DNA from 2 places in the Dyadobacter sp. BHUBP1 genome. Region 2 is predicted to be linked to the other one. Evidence: riboswitches for the same ligand, from Rfam matches in the RefSeq annotation. Region 2 holds a riboswitch; the other holds the start of a gene.

Region 1 (7,428 bases), on a different contig from region 2:
TCTGAAGCATAACATCCATATCGAGACGTCTTCCGCTTTCGATATTCCCATTATCCGGGAGCTTTACCGCCGTGGCAAGGTCAATAAGAGCACGTACATTCTGGCGAACGGCTACAAGCTGCCGCGCTACACGCAATACCTGAGCGAGCTGATCAACGAAGGTTTCAATGTGGTGCCTATTCTGGACAACCTCAAAGAAATCGAATCGTACGAGCAGCAGGTGACGGCGGATTCGGTGCATTTCGGAATGCGCATTGCAACGGACGAGGAACCGAACTTTGCATTTTATACCTCGCGTCTGGGGATCCGTTATAATGATGTACAGCAGTTGTATAAGGAGAAGATCGAGCCAAACCCTCGTTTCAAGCTCAAAATGCTGCACTTCTTCATTAATACGGGTATTAAAGACAGCGCTTACTATTGGAGTGAATTGACCCGCTTCATGTTCAAATATTGCGAAATGAAGAAGATCTGTCCCGACCTCGATTCTATCGACATTGGCGGCGGCCTTCCGATCCAGACTTCGCTGCAATCGAATTATGATTACCAGCAAATGATCGATGAGATCATCGAGAACATCCAGTGGATCTGCAACAAGAACAACGTTCCCGTTCCGCACATTTTCACGGAGTTCGGAAGCTACACAGTGGGAGAGAGCGGCGCGGTGATCTATGAAATCATCGACAAAAAGCTCCAGAACGATAAAGAGCTCTGGTATATGATCAACGGATCGTTCATTACCCAGCTTCCCGACTCTTGGGGTATGAACCAGAAGTATATTATGCTTCCGATCAATAACTGGGATAATCCTTATCAAAAGGTAAACCTTGGTGGACTAACGTGCGATTCGCAGGATTTCTATAATTCGGAGATGCACAGCGCGGATTTGTACATGCCGATTTTTGAAGATAACGAACCGCAATACATCGGTTTCTTCCATACCGGCGCATACCAGGAATCGCTTGGAGGCTATGGGGGCATTCAGCACTGCCTGATCCCGGCGCCGAAGCACGTGCTGGTGGACCGCGACGAAGAAGGCCGCATTACCACACGTGTTTTTGCCGATGAACAGAACAGCGATTCGATGCTGAGGATTTTGGGTTTCAAAGAGGAGCCTTTCGGTGCACAGGATGGAAAGCCGGCGATCGAAAAGCCTCGCGTGGAGCCGGAAGAAGAGTTGGCGGAAACAAAAATCTGATGCCGCATATAAAGTTCTTTGAATGAGTTCGTTATTAGTCAAGCTAAAACGCTCATTCAAAGAACTTAATTTTATATTTTTGTAGTGACAAAAACTTATACGAACTGGAAAATGAAAAAGATCTTACTTCTCCTGGCTGTTTGCGGAACATTGGCGGTAGCATCATCTTGCACCAAACACGCCTGTCCCGCTTACGGATCAGTACAGAAAATCCAGCCTGCGCCGGTAGTAAAAGCTTAATTACTGCTGCAATATCAGCCTGGCGGCTTCCAGCAAATTCACAGCGGCATAGTCTCCCGTCGATTCTTCTGCATTCGGGATGATGTGAACCGTTTTTAAACCTACTTTCTTTCCAGCTTCCATATCCCGTTCCCGGTCGCCGATCATCCACGATTGCGCGGGATCGATAGCATATTTGGCCATGGCCTTCTCGATCAGCAGCGAACCTGGTTTTCGCGACAATGAGTTGCCGGAATAGGCCGGGTGATACGGCGAGAAATACAGGTCGTCCAGCGCATTACCCGACACTTTTTGCATGGCTTCGTGAATCGCATACACATTATCAGCCGTATACAGCCCCTTCGCGATACCTGCCTGGTTCGTAATGACAATCAACAGGTAGCCCGCCTCTTTCAGCATTCGGAGCGCTTCAACAACACCTTCCGGTATAACGAGTTCTTCCAGCTTATACAAATAGTCCGGACAATCCTCATTCAGTACTCCGTCGCGATCGAGGAATACGCATTTATTTTGCTGTAAAGCCATATTTATAAGGAAGAAAACTCTTTAACGGCTTCAATAAAGCATCGTACCTTGTCGGGATCGGTGTCGGGATAAACGCCGTGGCCGAGATTGGCAATGTACCGCTGCGTGCCAAATTGGTTCACCATTTTCTTCACTTCCGCGCGAATCTGGTCGTAGGAAGAATAGAGCACGCACGGATCCAGGTTCCCTTGCAATGTCTTGTTGGGGATCAGCTCGCGCGATTCGGCGATGTCCATATTCCAGTCGAGGCCCACTACCGAACAGCTTAGTTCTCCGATTTCCTTTCTGGCAAAGAATGCACCTTTGGCAAAAACAGTCACGGGTACTTCGGTAATCGCATCACAGATCTGTTTGATATAAGGCAGCGAGAAAACGCGGTACTGCTCGGGCGAGAGAATGCCCGCCCAGGAGTCGAAGAGTTGTACAATATCGGCACCTGCCGCGATCTGCGCTTTCAGATAAGCGATCGTGCTGTCCGTAATTTGTTGTAATAATGTATGTGAAAATTCGGGATCGGCGTATAAGTGTTTTTTCGCGACTGAGAAGGTCTTGGAGCCTTTGCCTTCGGTCATGTAACAAAAAATTGTGAACGGCGCACCCGCAAAACCGATCAGCGGAACGCGGCCCGCGAGACCTTCTTTCGTGATTTTAATGGCGTCCAGCACATATTTGAGGTCCGTTTCCGGCTCGGCGATATGCAGCTTTTGCAGGTCGGCTAACGAGTGAACCGTGCTTGGGAACACCGGTCCGCGCTGCTCCACCATTTCATAAGGCAGTCCCATTGCCTCGGGAATCACCAGGATGTCGGAAAATATAATGGCAGCATCTACGCCCAGCAAGTCGACAGGTTGCAGGGTGACTTCTGCTGCCATTTCTGGTGTAGTGGCAAGATTAATAAAACTTCCGGCTTTCTCACGAACGGCCCGGTATTCTGCAAGGATGCGCCCGGCCTGGCGCATCATCCAAACAGGCGTGCGTTCGGTCTTCTCCCCCCGCGCCGCCCGAAGCAAAAGGTCATTTTTCAGATTCATGCGGCAAAGGTAGGGAGAAAGTGGTTATCAAAACCTGAAATTCACCCCGATCAGGAAATTCCTTCCCGCTTGCGGAAAATAGAAATTCTCTTGCGTGAGTGCGCCCCCGTACATATAACCGTAGGTATAGCCGTTCGATTCGTATTGCTCATCCAGGACATTGTTTACGAGCAAATTGAATCCGATTTCATTTGCCCACGATGGTTTGATAGTCCATGACAGACGGATATCGTTGGTCAGGTAAGCATCGAGTTTGCGGGTTTCTGTGGAAGTATTGTCCAGATATTGCTTGCCTACATACTTTGTCAGCAAGGCCAATTCCAGGTTTTTGCGCAGCGAATAAGTGAACTGGCTTCCGGCAATTACATTTGGTGAAAAGGAAATATCCGACTTACCATGATCGACGGTTTTATAACCACCATTATCATAGTCGACAATGTATTCCGTGAAATTTTTGATCTTGTTCTGGCTGAAAGTGGCATTCGCATTCCATTTCAGGTGGTTGTTGAATACCACAGCACCTTCCAGCTCGATACCGGTGCGGTAACTTTTCGGCACATTCACACGCACAGAGCCACCCACGTCGTTGATCTGACCGGTGAGTACGAGCTGGTTTTTATAACTCATCAGATAATAATTTGCCGCGAATGCCCATTTGCCTTGCTGCGTGCGGAAACCGGCCTCTACGTTTTGCAAACGTTCGCTTTTAGGGAAAAGATTGGCGGTTGAAGATGTGAAATCGTCACGGTTCGGCTCGCGGTTACCGATGCTGTATGAGGCATAAACCGAGCTTTGCTCAGCCAGCTGGTAGGTAAGACCTGCTTTTGGATTAAAGAAAGAATACGACTCGTCAAATGCCAATTGAACCAGATCATTATCTGTTCCCTGAATGGCGTGGCTTACCCGACGGTATTGCAAATCGGCAAATGCAGTCAGCCGATCCGTGAATGCATAATAAACCTTTCCATACAGGTTGAAATCCTTCTTTTTCCCCGTGCTGAAATAGTATTGGTGCTCATTCTCGATATTGCCCGCGTTGCGTGCCCAGATGATCTGACCATAGTGGTCGCCATCGTACTGGTTCCAGCCTCCGCCGAAGCTCGCTGTCAGCTTTTTGAAACTGTTGTAATCGAAGGAGAATGTAGTTCCGTAAAAGTAATTATCCAGCCAGCGGCGACGGATGAAGTCGGTGCTGGTGAGCGTGTCTTTACCGATAATTACATTGGGAAGGTTGTATTTGCTGTAATCGTCACCGGAACGATATTGCTCATAGTAGCCCAGTCCGCGGACGAGGAATGCATTGAGGTTGAACGTCAGTTTATTACTCAGGTTATGGGAGGAAACGATCTGGTAATGGTCCTGACGGTAGTTATCCACCTCGTTTTTATACGTGTAGGAATTATAAGTCCGGTTATCGGAATTGAGCAGGTTTTGCGCATCTTTTTCTCCTAAGTAATTTCTGTCAATATAAGCCAGAATACCTTCTCGATCGCCGCGCAATTTGGCCTCCGGCACACCGTTCCACGACTGATAAGTGCGTTCTTTCCCCGAAAACACATTGATCCGCACAAAGCTCTTCTTGCCAAAATATCCGCCTGAGAGGTAATAAGAATGCAATTCTGAGGAAGCGCGGTCCACAAAGCCATCCGAAGAAACCCGCGACAGCCGGGCATCGAATGTAAACTTATCTTTAATCAGCCCGGAGCCTACTTTCAATGTGTTTTTGAATGTATTGAACGAGCCGTAAGAGTTATTCAATTCCGCATAAGCTGTTTCGCGGAATGCATTGGTATTAATATTCACCGAAGCGCCAAATGCGCCTGCGCCATTGGTGGAAGTTCCCACGCCCCGTTGGATTTGAATGCTGCTTACCGACGAGGCGAAATCCGGCATATTTACCCAGAAAACCCCCTGGCTTTCAGCATCGTTATAAGGAATGCCATTCACAGTTACATTGATCCGCGTCGCGTCGGAGCCTCGTATGCGTATGCCCGTGTAGCCCACGCCGCCGCCTGCGTCGCTCGTGCTCACAAGGGAAGGGGAAAAGTTGAGCAGTACCGGCAAGTCCTGCCCCATATTCTGCTTGTCGATTTGTGCGGCGGTCACATTGGTGTAAGCCATACCCGTTTTGTCGTTCACGCGGGTGGCGTTGATGATCACTTCATCAGCCTGGTAAGTGCTTTTGTTGAGCTTGATTTCCAGCTGATTTGAAGCGCCGACGGCGATTTTTGAAGTTTGGTAACCGATGTAGGAGATGTCGAGGGCTTCGATATTTTCAGAGATGTTTTTCAAAACAAAACGGCCATCCTTGTCGGTGCTCGTACCGCGGATCTCGCCGGCCTTAATGGTCGCGCCGGGGAGCGGTTTGCCGTCCTCGGCATCGGTCACACGGCCGGAAACACTCTTTTGGGCAAAAGTGACGAGTGAGGTGGTGCTGAACAGCAAGGTCAGCAGACAGGTAGTAATTTTTCGCATTGCGATCAATAATTACAACAGGCAGGGGCCACCTATCAGAAAGTTCGATAAAATATTAACAGAAAACAGCCGGTCCGGCTTTCTCTCCCTACGCCGGCATTACCCGGATCAGGTTAAATGGGTATGATCTCAGCCCGTTCGGTAGGGCACCCCTTGAGATTATGCTGCAAAATTAATACGCTTTTCCGTAATTTTACATATCTCGAAATGAAGTTCCTAACTATTTGAATACCAAAATGAAAAGCTATACAGACACGACCGATATCAGTGCCTCTCAGCATGCTATGGAGCTCGAATACCGGTATGGGGCACATAATTACAAGCCGATGCCGGTGGTTATCCAGCGGGGCGAAGGAGTTTTTTTGTGGGATGTGGAAGGAAAGCAGTATTTCGACTTCCTGTCGGCATACAGCGCGGTGAGCCAGGGGCATTGCCATCCGAAGATCGTGGATGCGATGGTACGCCAGGCGCAAAAGCTGACGCTCACCTCCCGTGCATTCTATAACGACCGCCTTGGCGAATGCGAGAAATTTCTTTGCGACTATTTCGGGTATGATAAAGTCCTGATGATGAATTCGGGCGTGGAGGGCGGCGAAACTGCGCTGAAACTAACCCGGAAATGGGCGTATAAAGTAAAAGGTATCGAGCCCGGAAAGGCAAAAACCGTGTATGCCGCCGGTAATTTCTGGGGCAGGACATTGGCGGCGATATCCTCGTCGACGGATCCTTGTTCCACCAACGACTACGGCCCGTTCCTGCCCGGCTACGAAATCATACCCTATAATGACCTTCCTGCCCTCGAAAGCCTCCTGAAAAATGACCCGGACATCGCCGGTTTCATGGTGGAGCCTATTCAGGGTGAAGCGGGTGTAGTGGTGCCGGACGAGGGTTACTTAAAAGGCGTGCGTGATCTGTGTACAAAATATAATGTCCTGTTCATCGCCGACGAGGTGCAAACCGGTATCGGCCGTACAGGAAAACGGCTTGCCTGTGACTGGGAAAATGTAAAGCCTGATATCCTGGTCCTCGGCAAAGCATTATCGGGTGGTACCATGCCGGTTTCGGCTGCATTGGCCGACGACGAAATCATGCTGACGATCGCGCCCGGCGAGCACGGCTCGACCTATGGCGGTAACCCGTTGGCATGCGCGGTGACCATCGCTGCATTACGGGTGGTCCAGGATGAAAACCTTGCTGAAAATGCCGAACAAATGGGCCGGATTTTCCGCAAGAGAATGCAGGAGCTTCAAAAGCAATGTTCTCTGATCGAAAGCGTTAGAGGGAAGGGGCTGCTGAATGCGATCGTGATCAACGACTCCGAAGATAGCAGCACGGCCATGGACCTTTGTTATAAAATGATGGAAAAAGGGCTGTTGTGCAAGCCTACGCATGGCAACAAGATCCGTTTCGCGCCGCCACTGGTGATCAATGAGTCGCAGATGGACGAAGCTTGCCGCATTATTGAAGAGGTATTTTTAGAAATGAACGGAAATCTATGAAACTGAAACTTCTCCTGCCTGTCATTTTAATCGCTGCCTGTGTTTTTTCTTGCAAGGAAAAAAACGCCGATCCCAAGAATGATACCGAGACCAACGAGTGGATCTATACCAACATGAAGTACTGGTATTACTGGACCGACCACATCACCGCATCGCCCGATTACAACAAAACGCCGAGCGATTTTTTCAGCTCTCTGCTTTATAAATATGATGCGACGGCGCGCCCGGACGGCGACCGGTTTTCATGGATGCAGGAAAGTGCGAAGGAATTGGAAGCGTCGTTGGGAGGCGAATCCAAAACAAGCGGCATGGAGTACAAACTGGTGTATTTTCCTGCCAATACCAGCAATGTAGTAGGCATTGTGCTTTACGTGATCCCGGACTCACCTGCCGCCAAGGCCGGCTTTGTGCGGGGCGATGTTTTCAGCAGTGTGAATGGCCAGAAATTGACGGACTCGAA
Region 2 (7,428 bases):
GGAGGTATCAGCTTCGCATTCTCGCAGGCGATCCCGGCCATCAAAACCGGTTTTTATCCCAACACTATCAGCACGGACATCCATACCGGCAGTATGAACAATGCCATGAAGGACATGCTGAATGTGATGTCCAAATTCTTAGCCATGGGTATGGATCTGCCGGCGGTGATCAAAGCCAGCACCTGGGCTCCGGCACAAGCCATTCACCGCGAAGAGCTGGGTAATCTCTCGGTGGGTTCACGTGCGGACGTATCCGTATTGCGCGTACTCGACGGCAAGTTCCAGATGAACGACACCGGCACATTCGGTTTCTTCGATTACACCGGCGCCAAAGTACAGGGCAAGCAGAAACTCGAAGCCGAAGTGACGATCCGCGCAGGTAAGGTGGTGTACGACCTGAATGGCCTGACCAACCCTATCGTGGTTTCAAGAAGATAATCTGAACGGGAGCTCTGGATGATTTAACCAGACAGGGCCCCGATTGATATTTTACCTAATTTTACCTACTCAATATATTCCTGCCGCACATTTTCTTGTCTTATGAAACTACCAATTCTCTCTTTAACGACGATCCTGACCCTAACCCTTGGAGGCCCGCAGACCGCGAAGGCGCAGACTATGCCAAAAGAAGAACTGATTTTCCTGACCTCCGAATGGAAAGGTGAACGCTTCCCCGACGGCCGCCCGAAAATCTCCGACGACCTCGTCCGCCGCGCAAAGGACATCAATATCGAAGAAGCCTGGGTAGTGCTCAAAAACGAAGGCTATAACTGCCAGTTTGAAGGCAACTGGAAAATCGTGCACGACGACGTGGTGATCGCCGGCCGTGCACTGACGGCGCAGTTCATGCCTTCACGCCCGGATATCGAAAAGAATATCAAAGACCGCGGTGCCAAACAAGGCCGCATCGGCAATACCAACTCCTGGCCGATCGACATGCTCAGCAAAGGCGACGTATACGTAGCCGACGGTATGGGCAAAATAGTGGAAGGTACGCTGATCGGCGATAACCTGGCCAATTCTATTTTTGCCAAAACCGGCAATGGTGTGGTATTCGACGCCTCCGTGCGCGACCTCGACGGCCTCTCCAAAATCCCCGGTTTCAATGCATTCGTCCGTGATTTCGATCCTTCGTATCTCAAAGACGCGGTGGTCACCGGCATCAATACTCCTATTCGCATCGGCCGCGCGGTAGTACTTCCCGGCGATCTGGTTTTGGCCAAAAAAGAAGGGGTAATCTTCGTCCCGTCGCACATGGTCGAGAAAGTGGTGCAAACCGCCGAATTCATCGCACTGCGTGACAAATTCGGCATTCAAATGCTGAAAGAAGGCAAATACACCCCAGGCCAGATTGACAGCCAATGGACCGACGCTCTGAAAACAGACTTCCTGAAATGGCTCGACAAGAACCCGAACGAAATCCCTATGAAGCGTTCGGAGCTAGACGAATACATGAAAAAAAGAACCTGGTAAACGAGTAATCCGGCCGGGTTTTAAGCATTTCCTGTTTGGTGAAGCAGACAGGAATTTTCTTTCGCTTTTTTAAAATAGCATTTTAAATACATTTATATGAATATTTACAAGCTTATGTCCGCCGTCGCCGCGGTTTGCCTGCTGATAGCGCTCTACCTCGCTTTCACGGGGAGCCTCCCTTCGGCCGGCCCCTTCTTCATTGCATTCTTCCTGTCGCTGGCCATCAGTTTCAGGGGATATGAAAAACTAAAAGGTTTCACTTACACCACCGTGATTTTCGCGGCGGTAACCACCGCATTATACTACCCTCAGCATTTCCTCACGGTGGGCGACTTTAAACTTTCAACGCTGATCACTCCACTCATCCAGATCATCATGTTCGGGATGGGTACTTCCATGAGTTTCGGCGACTTTGTGGGGGTGGTTAAAATGCCCAAAGGGGTACTGATCGGCGTAGTGAGCCACTTTATCATCATGCCGACGATCGGTTATACACTTGCGAACATCAGCGGCTTCCCGCCTGAAATCGCTGCTGGGATCATTCTCATCGGCTGCTCACCGAACGGCATGGCTTCCAATGTGATCTCTTACCTGGCGAAAGCGAACCTGGCTCTGTCCATTACCATTACCGCCATTTCCACCATGCTCGCGCCTATCGTAACGCCGGTCCTCATGAGCATGCTCGCAGGCGCGTTCGTGAAAATCGACACGCTGCATATGATGTGGGATATCATTAAAATGGTGATCATCCCGATCGGCGCCGGGCTTATCTTCAATAAGCTGTTCAGCGGAAAAGTAAAATGGCTGGATGCCGCTATGCCATTGGTATCGATGGGCGGTATCGCGTTCATTATCGTAATCATCACGGCTGCCGGCCGCGACAGTCTGCTTTCCATCGGGCCTGCATTGCTGCTCCTCGTGTTAATCCACAATCTCTCGGGTTACACGCTCGGTTACTGGTCGGGGCGCCTGTTCCGCATGAGTGAGCGCGACTGCCGTACGATTGCCATTGAAGTAGGCATGCAAAATGGCGGTTTGGCTTCCGGTATTGCCAAGGAAATGGGTAAAATGGCCACCGTAGGCCTCGCTCCCGCAATCTTCGGACCACTGATGAACATTACCGGTTCCATCCTCGCCTCCTGGTGGCAAGGCAAACCCACCGGCGATGAAGATACTTATGTAGAAACGGGCAGAGCCCATTAAAATGAACGAGGCGCAGTTATTAGCTGCGCCTCGTTTTTTTGTCAAGTGTTGACAGGAGTTGTCATTCGCGGTCAGGTATTGTCAATTTTGTTGGATAAATTCTTAACTAATCCTGACCATTCCTGACCACCCTTGACCATTTCTGACTTCCTCCCCTTCCTCCCTTTCGACCTTCCTCCCAAAAATATCAATCCTCTTCCAGCAACAGCTGCATATAAACCAAATCCAGCCACTGGTCGAATTTATAAGCTACTTCTTTGAGGTAACCCTTCTCCACAAACCCATATTTCTTGTGAAATTCAATGCTTGCGCGGTTCGAGGCATCAATGCAGCCTATCATCGTATGCAGGCCCGACTCCTTCGCTCGTTGGATGAGGCTCCCTAGCAATTTACCACCTACGCCCATGCCACGCGACTTTTCGTCGAGGTAAATGGAATGCTCCACACTGAATTTGTATCCGATTTTCGGGCGGAAAATATTGTAGGAACCATAACCGATCACTTCGCCTTCCAGCTCTGCCACAATCACCGGCATACCGTCATAGAACATCTGTTCAAACCAGGCTTTTTGTTGTTCCATGGTCCGGGCTTCGTAATCATAAATAGCCGTGGTGTTCAGAATAGCGTGGTTGATAATTTCCAACAGCGAAGGCAGATCCTTAGGAGCGGCACTTCTGATGATCAAATCCATCAAAATAAAGCAGGTCGTTATACAGGTTTCAATATTAGGGTCAAAAATACCTTATTATTTTAAAAAATTTCACGTCTTATCCACGTTCTGTTTTACGTTTTTTTCTAATTCTTTTGAAAATCCTGAATTTCGAATAGCTTTGCCTCAACTTTAGGGGTGTCCCGACATGCGGACTGAGATCATACCCTTTGAACCTGATGCAGCTAGTACTGCCGAAGGGAAAAGCAGGTGTTACTGTGCACGTAGCTCCGTCTATTCTTTCTTCATAGGTCCATCCCTGAGTTTTTTGTATTTAAAACTGAATCAGGAATGGAAATCATCCTAAACGGTCAGACAAAGCAAATAGCCGTCACTTACACGGTAGGGCAACTCGTATCCGAGCTGTTTCCCTCCGGCAAAGGCATCGCAGTAGCCATCAACCAATCGGTAGTCCCGAAATCCGACTGGCCCACGCGCCAATTCTCCCCCAACGACCAGATTACGCTCATTACCGCCACCCAGGGCGGCTAGCATTGCATTGTCCTGTATCCACCATTTAACCAGAAAAACAGCATCATGAAGACAGAAAAAACGCCGGAAACCATCACCCGTGACCCGTTTCCGAATTCGAAGAAAATATATGTGAAAGGGCAAATCCACGACATTTCCGTGGCCATGCGCGAGATTTCACTGAACGATACGCGCATACATGGCGGCCCGCATTCAGGTCGCCTCGGAGCCAGCGAGCCCAATGAGCCGGTAACCGTGTACGACACCAGCGGCCCTTATACCGATCCCAACATTGAAATAGACGTCAAAAAAGGCCTTCCTGCATTACGTGCGGAATGGGTACGCTCGCGCGGGGACGTGGAGGAACTGGAAACGATTTCCTCTGAATACGGCCGGATGCGCCTCGCCGACGCGAAGCTCGACTATTTGCGGTTCGCACATAATGCAAAGCCGTTACGCGCCAAAGCCGGGCAGAACGTTTCTCAGCTGCATTATGCCAAAAAGGGTATTATCACGCCGGAAATGGAATACATCGCCATCCGCGAAAATCAGCGCATTGACGCGCATTTGCAGTCGCTGAATGGTAAAGCTGGCGCACTGGCGCACCAGCACGCCGGACATAGTTTTGGGGCAAATACGCCGAAAAGCCACATTACCGCCGAGTTTGTAAGACAGGAAGTAGCGGCCGGAAGAGCGGTAATCCCTTCGAATATCAACCACCCGGAGAGCGAACCGATGATTATCGGCCGGAATTTTCTGGTGAAAATCAATGCCAATATCGGCAACTCGGCCGTTTCGTCGAGCATTGAAGAAGAGGTCGAAAAAGCCGTCTGGGCATGCCGCTGGGGTGCCGACACCATTATGGACCTGTCCACCGGCAAGAACATCCACGAGACCCGCGAGTGGATCATCCGCAATACGCCGGTGCCCATTGGTACCGTACCTATTTACCAGGCTTTGGAGAAAGTAAATGGCAAAGCCGAAGACCTGACCTGGGAGCTTTTCCGCGATACGCTCATCGAGCAGGCCGAACAGGGTGTGGACTATTTCACAATTCATGCGGGCGTCCTGCTGCGCTACATACCGCTGACTGCCAAACGCATCACCGGCATTGTTTCGCGTGGCGGGTCGATCATGGCGAAATGGTGCCTGGCGCATCACAAAGAAAACTTCCTGTACACGCATTTCGAGGAGATCTGCGAAATCATGAAGGCTTACGATGTGGCATTCTCTTTGGGCGACGGCCTACGCCCCGGCAGCATTGCCGATGCTAACGATGCCGCACAGTTCGCGGAGCTCGAAACGCTGGGCGAATTGACCAAAATCGCCTGGAAGCACGATGTGCAGACGATCATCGAGGGCCCCGGCCACGTACCGATGCATTTGATCAAAGAGAATATGGAGAAGCAGTTGAAACACTGCCATGAAGCGCCATTCTACACATTAGGCCCATTGACAACCGACATCGCGCCCGGTTACGACCACATTACCTCGGCCATCGGCGCGGCCATGATCGGCTGGTTCGGCACGGCTATGCTTTGCTACGTAACCCCGAAGGAGCATTTGGGATTACCCAATAAAAAAGATGTAAAAGACGGTGTGATCACCTACAAAATCGCCGCCCATGCCGCCGACCTCGCCAAAGGCCATCCCGGCGCACAGTACCGCGACAATGCATTGAGTAAAGCCCGCTTCGAGTTCCGCTGGGAAGATCAGTTCAACCTTTCGCTGGACCCCGACACCGCACGTGAGTTTCACGATGAAACGCTTCCGGCCGAAGGGGCCAAGGTTGCGCATTTCTGTTCAATGTGCGGCCCGAACTTCTGCTCGATGAAGATCACACAGGATGTCCGCGACTATGCAGAGGAAAACGGACTGGCTACCGAAGAGGCCGTGGCGGAAGGTATGCAGCAGAAAGCGCGGGAATTTGCAGAAAAAGGCAGCGAGATTTATCTGTAATGGAGCTCATCGTCATAACTCACCCGGAAATACTGTCCGAAGAAGCCGGTATCGTCAACCGGCTCTTCGCACACGGACTTGCACGCCTGCATGTGCGCAAGCCCAAAGCCACGGAAACCGAGCTGCGAATATGGCTGGAACAGATCGATCCGCAATTCCGAGGACGCATTGCACTGCACCAGCATCATGAGCTTGCCCATGAGTTTGGCATTACCGGGTTGCATTTCACTGAGAAAAACAGGCTGACGCAGAGCGAGGAAACATTGGAAATATTGAAAAGCGATGGATTCACAATCAGCACCTCGACACATGATCCGGAAGAACTTGAAAGACTTTCGCACCGCTTTGATTATGCATTCCTGGGGCCGGTTTTTGATAGTATTTCAAAGGCTGGTTATTCGGCGAAGGTCCCTCCTGATTTCAGATTGCAAAAACATAATTACCCAAATCAAGTGATAGCCTTAGGCGGCATTGATGCTGAAAATTTAAAATCTGCACTAGAAATGGGCTTTGATGGCGCAGCGGTACTGGGCAGCATCTGGCAAAATCCCGACAATGCTGTTGCTCAGTTTGAAAATCTAAAATCATTACAATTATCTCTAAAATCATCTCAGCATCCTTCATCTCAACAATCATCATTTCAGCAGTCATCCTGCATCCCCAGGTTAAAACCCGGGGCAATAGATTTTGCATTGGAGATCGATGTATTTGAACAAAAACAAATCGGCTCAAAAGCAAAAGCAGTCCATTGCCCCGGGTTTCAACCCGGGGATCCGGAGAAAAAGGATGCAGCTGATTTTATAGACAAATTGCATTTTATCTCCAATGAAACCGGTACCATGTCGCATATCGACAGCATTCGCCTGGCTCTGGAAGCGGGCTGCCGGTGGATTCAGTTACGGGTGAAGAACCGGCCGGAGGAAGAGGTGCTGCCTATTGCCTGGGAAGCTACGCAGTTGTGTGACCGCTATGAGGCGAAGCTTATTATTAATGATTTTCCGCGCGTTGCCCTTGCCGTGGAAGCCCATGGGCTGCATCTCGGGCTCACGGACATGCCTATACCCGAGGCGCGTGCATTCGTGGGCGAGAAAATGGTGATCGGTGGCACGGCTAATACCTGGGACGATATTGTTCGCCGGATCGGTGAAGGGGCGGATTACATTGGCCTCGGGCCGTTCCGGTTTACCAATACCAAGCAAAACCTGAGTCCTATTCTGGGCATAGGTGGCTACTCCGCTTTGATGCACCAGATGCGGCAGGCCGGTCATTCCACACCCATTATCGCCATCGGTGGCATTACATCCGACGATATCCGCGGGCTTCGCGAGGCAGGCCTTTATGGTGTGGCAATGTCCGGCGCGTTGATTGCCGCGGCCGATCCGCAAAAAACATTTTACCAAATCCAACAAGCATTATGTTGACCATTGCAGATAAAACATTTCAATCCAGGCTCTTCACTGGTACTGGCAAATTCAGTTCGGCGACGGTGATGGAAGAGGCACTGCTGGCTTCCGGCTCCGAACTGGTGACAGTTGCCTTACGCCGCGTAGATGTACACGACGCGGGCGACGACGTTCTCAGCCACCTGACGCACGATCACATTCACTTGTTAC

What was found. A riboswitch is a leader RNA that binds a small molecule or an ion and turns the genes downstream of it on or off. The one in region 2 is predicted to bind thiamine pyrophosphate.
Region 1: linked by a shared signal. The riboswitch ahead of ACQ4MZ_RS25585 (TonB-dependent receptor) and the one ahead of thiS (sulfur carrier protein ThiS) in region 2 are both predicted to bind thiamine pyrophosphate.

Annotation. Positions count from the first base shown of each region.
Region 1 covers NZ_JBOBIH010000008.1:93,929-101,356, reverse strand. Annotated here, with positions in the region: gene ACQ4MZ_RS25600 (arginine decarboxylase) at 1-1,198, shown strand, start outside; gene ACQ4MZ_RS25595 (D-glycero-alpha-D-manno-heptose-1,7-bisphosphate 7-phosphatase) at 1,439-1,963, opposite strand; gene hemE (uroporphyrinogen decarboxylase) at 1,966-2,994, opposite strand; gene ACQ4MZ_RS25585 (TonB-dependent receptor) at 3,022-5,469, opposite strand; TPP riboswitch at 5,537-5,633, opposite strand; gene rocD (ornithine--oxo-acid transaminase) at 5,706-6,968, shown strand; gene ACQ4MZ_RS25575 (S41 family peptidase) at 6,965-7,428, shown strand, end outside.
Region 2 covers NZ_JBOBIH010000001.1:1,045,037-1,052,464, reverse strand. Annotated here, with positions in the region: gene ACQ4MZ_RS04405 (amidohydrolase/deacetylase family metallohydrolase) at 1-438, shown strand, start outside; gene ACQ4MZ_RS04400 (RraA family protein) at 541-1,473, shown strand; gene ACQ4MZ_RS04395 (bile acid:sodium symporter family protein) at 1,570-2,676, shown strand; gene ACQ4MZ_RS04390 (GNAT family N-acetyltransferase) at 2,864-3,367, opposite strand; TPP riboswitch at 3,510-3,605, shown strand; gene thiS (sulfur carrier protein ThiS) at 3,677-3,877, shown strand; gene thiC (phosphomethylpyrimidine synthase ThiC) at 3,923-5,815, shown strand; gene ACQ4MZ_RS04375 (thiamine phosphate synthase) at 5,815-7,236, shown strand; gene ACQ4MZ_RS04370 (thiazole synthase) at 7,230-7,428, shown strand, end outside.